Regions from separate parts of the Pokkaliibacter sp. MBI-7 genome, predicted to be linked through region 2. Evidence: predicted binding sites of a transcription regulator. Region 2 holds the regulator's gene; each other region holds the start of a gene.
What was found. Region 2 encodes PhoB, which activates phosphate uptake and scavenging genes when phosphate is short. Its sites were predicted from a motif close to TGTCATANNNNTGTCANA; they were not measured.
Positions count from the first base shown of each region.

Region 1: the regulator PhoB is predicted to act here: its motif matches at 2,277-2,294, upstream of QCD60_RS11550 (ABC transporter permease subunit).
Region 3: the regulator PhoB is predicted to act here: its motif matches at 2,135-2,152, upstream of pstS (phosphate ABC transporter substrate-binding protein PstS).

Region 1 covers NZ_JARVTG010000001.1:2,579,011-2,583,236, reverse strand. The annotation lists gene QCD60_RS11550 (ABC transporter permease subunit) at 1-2,125, opposite strand, end outside; gene QCD60_RS11545 (phosphate ABC transporter substrate-binding protein PstS family protein) at 2,554-3,531, opposite strand; gene QCD60_RS11540 (acyl-CoA thioesterase) at 3,998-4,226, shown strand, end outside.
Region 2 covers NZ_JARVTG010000001.1:2,682,512-2,686,737, reverse strand. The annotation lists partial or broken gene slmA (nucleoid occlusion factor SlmA) at 1-435, opposite strand, end outside; gene argB (acetylglutamate kinase) at 505-1,413, opposite strand; gene phoB (phosphate regulon transcriptional regulator PhoB) at 1,962-2,654, shown strand; gene phoR (phosphate regulon sensor histidine kinase PhoR) at 2,657-3,958, shown strand; gene uxuA (mannonate dehydratase) at 4,115-4,226, opposite strand, start outside.
Region 3 covers NZ_JARVTG010000001.1:4,160,062-4,164,287, reverse strand. The annotation lists gene QCD60_RS18315 (50S ribosomal protein L25/general stress protein Ctc) at 1-216, shown strand, start outside; gene pth (aminoacyl-tRNA hydrolase) at 231-818, shown strand; gene ychF (redox-regulated ATPase YchF) at 899-1,999, shown strand; gene pstS (phosphate ABC transporter substrate-binding protein PstS) at 2,235-3,287, shown strand; gene pstC (phosphate ABC transporter permease subunit PstC) at 3,456-4,226, shown strand, end outside.

The sequences.
Region 1 (4,226 bases), 100 kb from region 2:
TCCGCATGCCCTCGAAAATATTGGCATCCATGATCGGCGTGTTACCGGTGGCCATCAGCACAATCATGGTTTCACCTACCGCCCGGCCCAGACCGATCATCAGCGCCGAGAAAATCCCCGGCGAAGCAGTGGGCAGCACCACCCGCACCAGGGTCTGCCAGGGCGTGGCGCCCAGTGCCAGCGAGCCGTAGGTGAGCGAGCGGGGCACGCCGAAGATGGCATCTTCGGTAATGGAGAAGATCGTCGGAATCACCGCAAACCCCATCGCCAGACCGACCACCAGCGCATTGCGCTGATCGAAGTCGATCCCCAGCTGATTGGTGAGGAAGGCACGGGCATCGCCGCCGAACAGGGCCAGCTCCACCGGCTCTGACAAGCTCAGGCACAGCCAGCCCAGCAGCAGGATCAGCGGCACCAGCAGCAGGGCATCAAAGCCTTCCGGCAGGCGGTGACGGATCGCGCCGGGCAACTGCGCCCAGGCAAAGGCAAACAGCAGCACACCGACAGGAATCAGGACGAGGGCCATAGCAATAAAGGGCAGGTGGCCTTCCACAAAGGGCGCCAGAAACAGCCCGGCAAAGAAGCCAAGAATCACCGTCGGCAGGGCTTCCATCAGCTCGATCAGTGGCTTGACCTTGCGCCGCAATCCGCCAGCCATGAAGTAGGCGGTGTAGATAGCGCCACAAATGGCCAGCGGTGTGGCCAGCAACATGGCATACAGCGCCGCCTTGAGGGTACCGAACGCCAGCGGTGTCAGGCTGAACTTGGGCTCGAAATCATTGGCGGCAGAGGAAGACTGCCAGATGTAGTCGGGGTGATCGTAGCCTTCATACCAGACCTTGCCCCACAGACTACGCCAGGAGACTTCCGGGTGCTCGTTGTCCACGGACCACAGCTGCAACTGATGCTGGCTGTTCACCGTCAGCAGGGCGTTGCCGCGCGGAGCATAGCCCAGCAGCAGCGGTTCGCTCTGCTCAAACAGGCGGCGATTGACACTGTTGGTCTCGGCAGTGGCGTTGTAGAGGCTGACCATGCCGTCGTCGTACGCCACGGCAAAGCCTTTGCGGCCCTGCTCCGGCGCAATCCAGTCAACCTTGTAACCCTGACGGCTGAAGGCACGGATACGCTGCAGATGCCATTCTTTCTTCTCGCCGCGCACCAGAAACCACTGCGATACGGTGCCCTGATCATCCCCCACCAGTACCGACTGACCGCCCAGCAGCAGGGTCATGCGGGTAATGTCGCCCTTACTGGCGCTCAGCTGTTCGCTGAGGATGGGTTTATCGGCCTTGCGCAGATCGAACACCGACAGGCCGCCGTTCTCTTCACCCGCCACGATCCACTGCATGCCGGGCAGAATCAGCACCTGCAGCACCCGGTGATTGCTCTGTGGCAGGCTGAAGCGGGTCGGTGTCAGGCTGACTTCATTGGTCAGCAGATTAGTCTGTTTGTCGAAGCGCACCGCCGCCAGATTGGCGTCATGGCCACCGACCAGCATCAGTGCGTCATCACTGTCTCGCAGTGCCAGATAATTGAGTGGCTGACCGTCGCTCTGTACCTGCAGCGGTGTGTCACCAAAGGGAAAGCTGAGCTGGGGGGTGATCAGGCGCTGATCGCTGGGGTAGGTGACCTGGTAATCATCACGCAGCACCAGTGCCGAACCATCAGACAATCCCACTGCGAAGGTATCACCGCGCGCGGCAGGCTCGGCAAAACTGGTGATATGGGTATTGGCAGGCAGGGGCAGGGCATGACGCTGGACGATCTTGCCACTGGCGGCATCGAAGAACACCACTTCACCGGCATCGGTGACTTCCATGCCGATTTCGGCCTGCTCTTCAGTAGTGATGTAGAGCGGTGAACCTTTGACATCGGCCAGCACATAGGCGCTGCTGAGCTGCTGAGCCGTCTGCCAGGGGCGGATGCTGGCGCGCTCGAACAGCGGCAGCACTTCATAAATCAGATAAACACAGATCAACAGCACGGCCATGATGACACTGATGCCACCGATACCGATCATGCCACTCGCCAGCCGATCCTTGAGCGCACGGATTCTGCGATGCCGCCGCAGGGCAGGGGTATCGAAATCCAGTTCAGGGGCATCCACGGGTACACGTGCGTTCATGAAACCACTCTGGCCAGCACGGCTGGTATGGGGCTATGGCTTGTGAGGCTCTGTCGAATTTGGCAAATCACCGTCTTATCAGCCAGTTGGGCAAAAAGGCGCAAGGATACGGCGTGCGCAGATAAAGCGGAACACCAGTGTATTGCGGCATTATGACAATACCATGACATTCGACGCATATGCGTCACCCTGAGGCAGGAATGGCTTCCCCTCATGCTGAATGACCGGTGTCTTTCTTCCCTGTTGATCATGTCGCGGCTTCTCCTTCAGCCAGACATCCCACACCTGTACGGTGAGGTAAAGAGAAAAGCCTGACAGATTCGCCCCTTCTTCGAATCTGCCAGGCTTTAGCTGTCACTCCCTGTGAAAATGGACCGCCGCTGCCTGCATCAGAACGCGTTCACAATGCTCAGCACGCTCGGCATCCTTCACTGTAATCCGACACTCCCCAGTGCTTTCTCCACCACCTGTTTAGGCAGCGGCACATAACCATCACGTACCACCACTTCCTGACCCTGCCGGGACATGATCAGCCTGATCAGCTCACGCTCCAGCGGCGGTAACGGCTGGTTGGGGGCCTTGTTGACGTAGATATAGAGGAAGCGAGCCAGTGGATAGCTACCGTTGATGGCGTTTTCTGCCGTCGCCGCCACATAGGGACCGCCCTCTTTTTTGGCGAGATTAACGGTTTTGACTGAGGCGGTCTTGTAGCCGATGCCGGAATAACCGATAGCATTCAGTGAGGTGGAAACCGACTGTACCACCGACGCCGAGCCCGGCTGTTCATTGACGTTGTTCTTGTAGTCACCCTTGCACAGGGCATGTTCCTTGAAATAGCCGTAGGTACCGGACACCGAGTTACGGCCGTACAGCTGAATACTTTGCTCGGCCAGACTGCCACTCACACCGACCTGGCTCCAGCGGCTGATGTCGTCGCCGCCACACTTGCGGGTAGAGGAGAAAATACCGTCCAGCTGTTGCAGGGTGAGGTTTTCGACCGGATTGTCCTTCTGTACAAACACCGCCAGCGCATCGATAGCAACTGGCACGGCGGTCGGCTTATAGCCGTATTTGCTCTCGAAGGCTTCGATCTCGTTGTCCTTCATGGTGCGACTCATCGGCCCGACATTGGCGGTGCCTTCGGTCAGCGCAGGTGGGGCAGTGGAGGAGCCAGCGGCCTGAATCTGGACATTGACGTTAGGATAATTGCGCTTGAAGGCCTCGGCCCACAGCGTCATCAGGTTGGCCAGGGTATCGGAGCCGACCGACGACAGGTTACCGGACACACCAGCGGCTTTCTGATAATCAGGCAGGTCAGTATCAACATTGCTGGCCTGTGCCAGACGGGCACCAGCAGTGGTGGTCAGCGTCAGCAGGACAGTCGCCACACTTAGATTGAATCGCATCAGATGCTTTGCTTCCCCGCTGATCGCGTCTTGCAGGCTATGGTTGGTGCACCATTCACCCTGATGGCCGTCGGTGCCTGAGCGGGAGAGACAAGCTGCGGTCTCGTCTCTCCCTGAACGCCGCCTCAACAGAGACAGCCCCCAATGTAGCCCCGACACTCTATGACGTAAATATGACAATCGCATGACAAGCAACGGAACAACACGCACTCACCCCGTCAGGATACACACTGCAGCAGAAGTGCTGCGCCTTCTGCGACGATGCCGCTATACTAGCCGATGGCCGGTGTGACTGAATCCGGCACCCACCGGGGTCGGTCACCTCGTCACCACACAGCAGGGCCGGTGACAGCACGAGTCCCCTATAATAAGCAAGCTGGAACAAGGCGAGCTGGCCTTCGGGCTCAATTAGCTGAAAGTGAATGTCATGGAACCTTTGAACGTCCCAGAAAACGACGCCGTCGAGCTGCTCGACAGTGAAGAAAGCAATCCGCTGCCTCAGGGTGAGTTGAGCCTGCAATTCCCGGCGTCCATCAGTGATACCAACAGCTACGGCGATATTTTCGGCGGCTGGCTGGTCAAGCATATGGATACCGCCGCCGCCGTCCATGCGGGCAGACTGGCCCATGGCCGTATTGCCACCGTGTCCATTTCTCAGGTGGAGTTTCTCTCCCCGGTACTGGTGGGCACGCTGC
Region 2 (4,226 bases):
GGCCTCGCGCAGGATCTGCCGCAGCTGGGTCTCAATACGGTCGAACACCTGACGGATACGCTGATGCAGGCGTGCATCCTCACCGGCCAGCACATCACCGGCCAGCAGCACCGCCAGACCCGGATTTTTTTCGGCAAATGCCAGCAGCAGCGTCAGCACCTGCTGACAGCGCACCGCCGCACTGGCTTCGCGTTCCAGAATCAGGTTGATGCGGCTAAACAGGCTCTCCTCGACAAAATCGATCAGCCCCTCAAACATCCGCGTCTTGCTGGGAAAATGGCGATACAGTGCCGCTTCGGTCACACCGACTTCCTGTGCCAGTGCTGCCGTGGTGATGCGCCCACCCGGCGCATGCTCCAACATCCGTGCCAGGGCTTCCAGAATCCGCTGCTTTGCCTGGCCCTTGCGGGCCTTGGGACTGAGACTTTCCGTCATTGTTTACCTTACATCCGTCAGCCCATCTGCAGGCCGGTGCAGGGGAGTGCACCGGCCTGCAGACAACCGTCAAGCCTTGAGTTTTTCGTTGGTAATCAGGGTGCCCACACCTTCGTTGGTGAACAGCTCCAGCATGGTGGCATGTGCAACGCGGCCATCGATGATATGCGCACGTTTGACGCCATTACGCACCGCTTCCAGTGCACAGTCGATCTTCGGCAGCATACCACCGGTGATGGTGCCATCGGCGATCAGGGCGTCGACATCCGCCAGCGACAGACCAGTAAGAACCTTACCCTGTTTGTCGAGCAGACCGGCAATGTTGGTCAGCAGCAGCAGTTTTTCTGCATCCAGCGCTTCAGCCACCTTGCCTGCCACCAGATCGGCGTTGATGTTATAGGAGTTACCTTCCTCATCCACCCCGATCGGAGCAATGACGGGGATAATATCGCTGGCGACCAGCAGATCAAGCAGTTCGCGGTTAATTCGTTCAACACTGCCAACATGGCCGATGTCGATGATTTCCGGCGCCTCCATATCAGGCGTCTTGTGGGTGACCTTCATCTTCTTGGCCATGATCAGACGGGCGTCCTTTCCGGTCAGGCCGATAGCACGTCCGCCGTTGGTGTTGATCAGGTTGACGATGTCTTTGTTGACCTGTCCACCTAGTACCATTTCCACTACATCCATGGTGGCGGAATCGGTCACACGCATGCCATTGATGAAGTGGGATTCGATCTTCAGTTTCTCCAGCAGCTCACCGATCTGCGGTCCGCCACCGTGCACCACCACCGGGTTGATACCGACCAGCTTGAGCATGACGATGTCACGGGCGAAGGCGTTCTTCAGGGTTTCGTCGATCATGGCGTTGCCGCCGTACTTGACCACGATGGTCTTGCCCACATAGTTCTGGATGTAGGGCATGGCCTCGCTCAGGACCTTGGCAACATTAAGGGCGGCATCGCGGGAAAGGGGCATAACGGAAATCCTTTGTCTTGACGAAATGACAGCAGTGACCCTGGGGCCGGATCGGTGACCGGGCAAACCGGCCACGCTAGTTTAAAGAAGGCGACCCGAGCTTGCTATGCAGCGACCTGATTTTCCTCAGGTTCTGCCAGTTATCGGGGCACACTCCAGAACGACGCCTGAGCGCCCGGCCCGGTTAGCCGATAACGAGGCTCAGGATGACAAAACCTCGCTACATCCTGATGAACCTGACGCACTGTTCATCCGACGAGGGCTCGATCCACAACCGGCGGTGAAGGGATCCCATTATCGATAGTGCATGGTTATCGGCCACGTCACTGCACCTTTATGTGGCTGTGGGGATAAAGTGCGACAGATGCAACCCGGACGCGGTTACCCGCTGCTCCCACACGCTGCGGTTACACCACTGCCGTTCATAACGGACAACCCCGAGAAAAGCCCGTGTATGCGCTATTAAACTTCCCTTTGTCATATTTGTGTAACACCATGTCGTTGTAATAATGCGGTCACAAGAACGCAATAGATGACAGGTAATGCACATGGCTGACAAAAAGGTCCTGATCGTCGACGATGAAGCGCCGATCAGGGAAATGATTGCCGTTGCGCTGGAAATGGCCGGCTACGAGTGTTTCGAAGCTGAAAACACCACCCGCGCCCATGCCATTATCGTCGACGACAAACCCGATCTGATGCTGCTCGACTGGATGTTGCCCGGTACCAGTGGCATCGAATTCTGCCGTCGCCTCAAGCGTGACCAGATGACCGCGGAAATGCCGATCATCATGCTCACCGCCAAGGGTGATGAGGACAACAAGATTCAGGGTCTGGAAGCAGGCGCGGATGACTACATCACCAAACCCTTCTCACCGCGTGAGCTGGTGGCCCGTCTCAAGGCGGTGCTGCGCCGCGCCGCGCCGCAGGGGCTGGAAGATCCGGTGGAAATCGAAGGTCTGCTGCTGGATCCGGTGTCCCATCGCGTCACCTCCCACGGCAAGCAGCTGGAAATGGGGCCGACCGAATACCGACTGCTACACTTCTTCATGACCCACCCCGAGCGCGCCTACTCCCGCGGACAACTGCTGGATCAGGTGTGGGGCGGTAATGTCTATGTCGAAGAGCGCACCGTCGACGTCCATATTCGCCGTCTGCGCAAGGCGCTGGGCGGACAACACGAACACCTGATTCAGACCGTACGCGGCACCGGCTATCGATTCTCCAATAAGGTTGCGTAATCATGCGCAGTTTCCTGGGCCGTCAGGCTCTGGTGTTACTGGGATGTACACTGGTCGGCGCACTCAGCGGCTATGCGCTGCTGGGGCTGAGCCTGGGACTGGCTGGCCTGCTGGGCTGGCAACTGTGGCATTTTCAGCATCTGGTACGCTGGCTGGCGAAAAACTCCAGCGAAAAGGATGACGTACCAGAAGGCAAGGGACTGTGGGGCGACATCTTTGATGAACTGTACCGCCTGCAGAAACGCAATCTGGACGAACACGACCGCCTGCGGGGTATCATCGCCCGCATTCAGGATTCCACCTCCGCGCTGAAAGACGGCGTCGTGCTGCTCGATGAAGACGGCGCACTGGAATGGTGGAATCAGGCCGCCAGCCGCCTGCTGGGGCTACGCTATCCACAGGACCGTGGACAGCCGATCACTCACCTGCTGCGCCGTCCTGACTTCGTGCGCTACTTCGACCGCTGCCGTTATCAGGAGCCGCTGGAAGTCCCTGCCCCCACCAACAGCGACCAGTATCTGCAAATCAGCATTACCCTGTTTGGCAAGGGCGACAGGCTGATGCTGGTGCAGGATGTCACCCGCCTGCACAACCTCGAAAAAATGCGTCAGGACTTCGTCGCCAACGCCTCCCATGAGCTGCGTACCCCGCTGACGGTGATCAGCGGTTATCTGGAAACCCTGGGTGATCACCTTGATCAGCTGCCACGCCCCTGGGTGCGGCCGATCCAGCAAATGGGCAAGCAGGCCAAACGGATGGAGAACCTGATTGCCGACCTGCTGACCCTGTCACGGCTGGAAACCTCGCAGATTGAATATGCCGCCGAACCGGTGGATATGGACCGTCTGCTGCACCAGATTCTGCATGATGCCGAAGCCCTCGGCACCGATAAGGGCCAGACCATCACGCTGGAAGCAGAACCGGGTTTGTGCCTGCATGGCCGCGAACAGGAACTGCACAGTGCGCTGTCCAACCTGGTGATGAACGCCGTCAAGTACACGCCTGATGAAGGCAAGATCCAGATTCGCTGGCGCCGTCAGGGCGAGGGCGCCGTTTTTGAAGTGCAGGACGATGGTATCGGCATTGATCCTATCCACATTCCTCGTCTGACCGAGCGCTTCTATCGTGCCGACCCCAGCCGCACCTCAGAAAGCGGCGGTACCGGTCTGGGTCTCGCTATCGTCAAGCATGTGCTACTACGCCACGAAGCCACGCTGCAGATTGAAAGCCAGCTGGGCAAGGGCAGTCTGTTCCGAGCTAAATTCCCTGCCAGTCTGCTGGTCAGCCTTGAGCAGGAAGCCTGACAGCACCTTCCTGTTACCCAATACGCACGCCACATAAGTATTCAGCCGAATAAAAAAGCCCGGCGACCTCACGGCCTCCGGGCTCAACTGGCAACTCTTACCGCATGATCGTCAGCGGCATAACGGCAGGCCCCTTGCGACGCCTTACAACAACACTTAAAGCACCTTGAAATGGCGTATCGCCAGCTCCACACCGCGCAGTTCCGCCAGCCCCTTCATCCGGCCCAGCAGTGAATAACCGGGGCGCCCCTGCTTACGCAAGTCATCC
Region 3 (4,226 bases), 1.5 Mb from region 2:
GGCGGCAAGGTATTCACTCTGGTGAGCGAAGTTAAGGTTGTTTGCAAACCTGAAAACCTGCCCGAGTTCGTAACTGTTGACCTGAGCAACGTTGAACTGGGTCAGAACCTGTACCTGTCTGACATCACCTGCCCTGAAGGTGTTGAAGTGGCTGCCCTGCGTCTGGGTAAAGACCACAACCAGGCTGTTGCTCGTGTTGTTGCCAAGCGTAAGTAAGCGCTGAATCAGCAATGAGTGACAAGGTTCAACTTATTGTCGGGCTGGGTAATCCCGGTGCGCAGTATGACAGAACCAGGCACAATGCTGGCGCCGACCTTGTGTCGGCGCTTGCGTCTTTATGCCATGCAGAAATGCGCCACGAATCCCGCTTTCACGGCCAATACGCCAAAGCCAACTGGCAGGGGCAGTCCCTACACCTGTTGATCCCAACCACTTTCATGAACTTGAGTGGACAAGCCGTACAGGCGCTCTGCTCTTTTTATAAGCTACCGCCAGAAGCGGTACTGGTTGTTCATGATGAGCTGGATATACCACCCGGTCAGGCGCGCTTCAAAAAAGGTGGCGGCCACGGTGGTCATAATGGTCTGAAAGATATTATTAGCCGCTTCGGTGGCAATCGGGAATTTCATCGTTTACGCATCGGCATTGGCCACCCCGGCCATGCAGGCATGGTTGCCGGTTTCGTACTGACCAAAGCCCCCCAAGCAGAGCAACAGCTGATAGAGCAGGCCAGCGATGCTGCCCTCTCTGCCTTGCCATTGGCCCTTAGCGGCGACTGGTCTAAGGCCATGAATCAGCTTCACGCATTCAAACCCTAGGGGCATCCCCGAATCAGCTAGCTATCTGGCTGGCCCATTCTGGGATACTCCTGATGTAAATGAGATAACAGGAACGCATTATGGGATTTAACTGTGGCATCGTCGGCCTGCCCAATGTCGGCAAGTCAACCCTGTTCAACGCCCTGACCAAATCAGGCATCGCAGCGGAAAACTTCCCGTTCTGCACCATTGAACCGAACTCAGGCATTGTCCCCATGCCTGACCCCCGCCTCGATGCGCTGGCCGCCATTGTCAATCCACAACGCATTCTGCCTACCACCATGGAGTTTGTAGACATTGCGGGCCTCGTTGCGGGCGCGTCCAAAGGTGAAGGCCTGGGTAACAAGTTTCTGGCCAACATTCGCGAAACCGATGCCATCGCCCACGTAGTACGCTGCTTTGAAGATGACAACGTGATCCACGTTGCCAACAGCGTTGACCCCAAGCGCGATATCGAGATTATCGACCTTGAGCTGATCTTGGCCGACCTCGACAGCTGTGAAAAACAGCTACAGCGCGTAGTGCGCGCTGCCAAGGGCAATGACAAAGAGGCTCTGGCCCAGAAGGCTCTGCTGGAAAAGCTGATCCCTCACTTCAACGAGGGCAAACCTGCCCGCAGCCTGCTGAAAAATTTGAGCGATGACGAAAAGCGTCTGGCAAAAACCTTTCATCTGCTGACGACCAAGCCGGTGATGTACATCGCCAACGTTGCCGAAGATGGCTTTGAAGATAACCCGCTGCTTGACGTGGTACGCGCCATTGCAGAAGAGGAAGGCGCTGTCGTGGTCCCGGTCTGCAACAAAATCGAAGCCGAAATTGCTGAGCTGGATGACATCGAAGAAATGCAGATGTTCCTTGAGAGCATGGGCATGGAAGAGCCGGGGCTGAACCGCGTCATTCGTGCAGGTTATGCTCTTCTCAACCTGCAGACTTACTTCACTGCCGGCGTTAAGGAAGTACGCGCCTGGACCGTCAAAGTAGGTGCGACCGCCCCGCAGGCGGCTGGCGTCATTCATACTGACTTCGAAAAAGGCTTTATCCGTGCCGAAGTCGTGGGCTATGACGACTTTGTCCAGTTTAAAGGCGAGCAGGGGGCCAAAGAGGCCGGCAAATGGCGCCTTGAAGGCAAGGAATACATCGTCAAAGATGGCGATGTAATGCATTTCCGCTTCAACGTCTGATCCTTCCCAGAGCCATACCTTTCTTACAAAGCCGCGAATTTCGCGGCTTTGTAGCATCCAGACTTCCCGCAAGCCTCCCCTTCTCCCTTTACGTCCACCAGGCCAACCCCACAAACTTTTTTGTGTGACAGCCAGTGTCATATTGCCGTCACATTTCCGCGTTAACTTAAGCGCACTCCAGAGAGAGATGAACTTCCAGTTCGCTTTAAACCCAATCCAACCAAGGTGACGGCAGATGAACAAACTCCTCAATGGCTTACTGCTGGCTAGCACTGTAGTAATCGCCCCGATGTCCTACGCTAAAGTAGATACCATCAACGGTGCAGGCGCTACTTTCCCCTATCCGGTATATGCCAAGTGGGCTGAGGCTTACAACAAGGCCGAGGGAGTCAAACTGAACTACCAGTCCATCGGTTCTGGTGGCGGTATCAAACAGATCAAAGCTAAAACCGTAGATTTCGGCGCTAGCGATGCTCCTCTGACCAAAGAAGAACTGGATCAAGCTGGTCTGGCTCAGTTCCCTGCAGTAATGGGCGCCATCGTTGCTGTAATCAACGTTAAAGGCATCGAAGCTGGTCAACTGAAGCTGAGCGGTCAGCTACTAGCTGATATCTACTCCGGCAAAGTCAAAATGTGGGACGACGCTGCTATCGCCTCTCTGAACGAAGGCGTCAAGCTTCCTCACATGCCTATCTACACCGTGCACCGCTCTGACGGTTCAGGTACCACTTTCAACTTCACCGACTATCTGGCTCGCGTAAGCCCTGAGTGGCAGAAAAACGTTGGCGTAGGTAAAGAAGTAGCCTGGCCGAAAGAAGCTCAGCAACTGGGCGGCAAAGGTAACGAAGGTGTTGCCAACTTCGTAAGCCGTACTCCTGGCTCAATCGGTTACGTTGAATTTGCCTATGCAAAATCCAACAACCTGACTTACACCCAGATGGAAAACAAAGCTGGCAAATTTGTTAAGCCTGAAATGGCTGCGTTCCAGGCCGCTGCTGCTAACGCTGACTGGACCAACGCTCCTGGCTTCCACCTGATCCTGAACGATCAGCCTGGTGATGCTTCCTGGCCAATGACTGCTGCCACTTTCATTCTGGTTTACAAGCAGCAGGATGATGCAGCCAAAGGCGACGCAGTACTGAAGTTCTTCGACTGGAGCTTCGCTAACGGTGACCAGGCTGCTGAAGCGCTGGACTACATCCCCATGCCTGACAGCGTCGTCAAGATGATCGAAGACATGTGGAGAAACGACGTCAAGGACACCCAGGGAATGGCTGTTTACAAGTAATGACGTTGAGACGGCTGGGTAGCACGGCTTGACCTTGCCACCCAGCAACTATCGGGAACAGCTGTCAGCACCCTGAAAAGTGCCTGGTGGCGTTCCCTTTACGCGTTTAACTGACAGCAAGAAGTGCCCCAGGCAACGGAGCTGTAAAGACTACAGGTGAACTATCCAATGTCTACGCTGGTAATGAAATCGAGATGGCACAGCGATACGCTGTTTCAACGTGCCTGCTGGTCCAGCGCGATACTGATCGGCGTCCTGCTGGTATCCATCCTGATATCCCTGCTGCATGGTGCCTGGCCTGCACTGGAAAAATTTGGCTTCGGTTTTTTGCTCAGTACTGAGTGGAACCCTATTACCAGCGAATACGGCGCCGCTAATGCCCTGTACGGCACTCTGGTTTCTTCCTTTATTGCTATTCTTCTGGCTCTGCCTTTGAGCCTGGCCATTGGCGTATTCCTCACTGAACTGGCTCCTGCGTGGATGTCACACTCAGTCGCTGCCGCTATTGAATTGCTCGCAGCAGTACCCAGTATCATTTACGGTATGTGGGGCCTGTTTGTCTTCGCCCCCTGGTTTTCAGAACATTTCCAGTTGTGGGCACTCGATGCCTTTTCAGAGGTTCCTGTACTGGGCCTGCTTTTCAGTGGTCCTCCCATGGGTGTAGGTCTGCTGACCTCCGGCATCATTCTGGCTTTCATGATTCTGCCTATTCTTACCGCATTGATTAAAGAAGCCCTCTCCACCATCCCTAACGTCATGCGCGAAGCCAGCTACGGCATTGGTGCCAACCGTTGGGAAGTCACCTTCTTCGTACTACTTCCTGCCGTCCGCAGCGCCATCTTTGGTGCAGTTATTCTGGCTCTCGGCCGCGCCCTGGGCGAAACCATGGCAGTTACCTTTGTGATTGGTGGCGCCCAGGATATGAACACCTCACTGTTT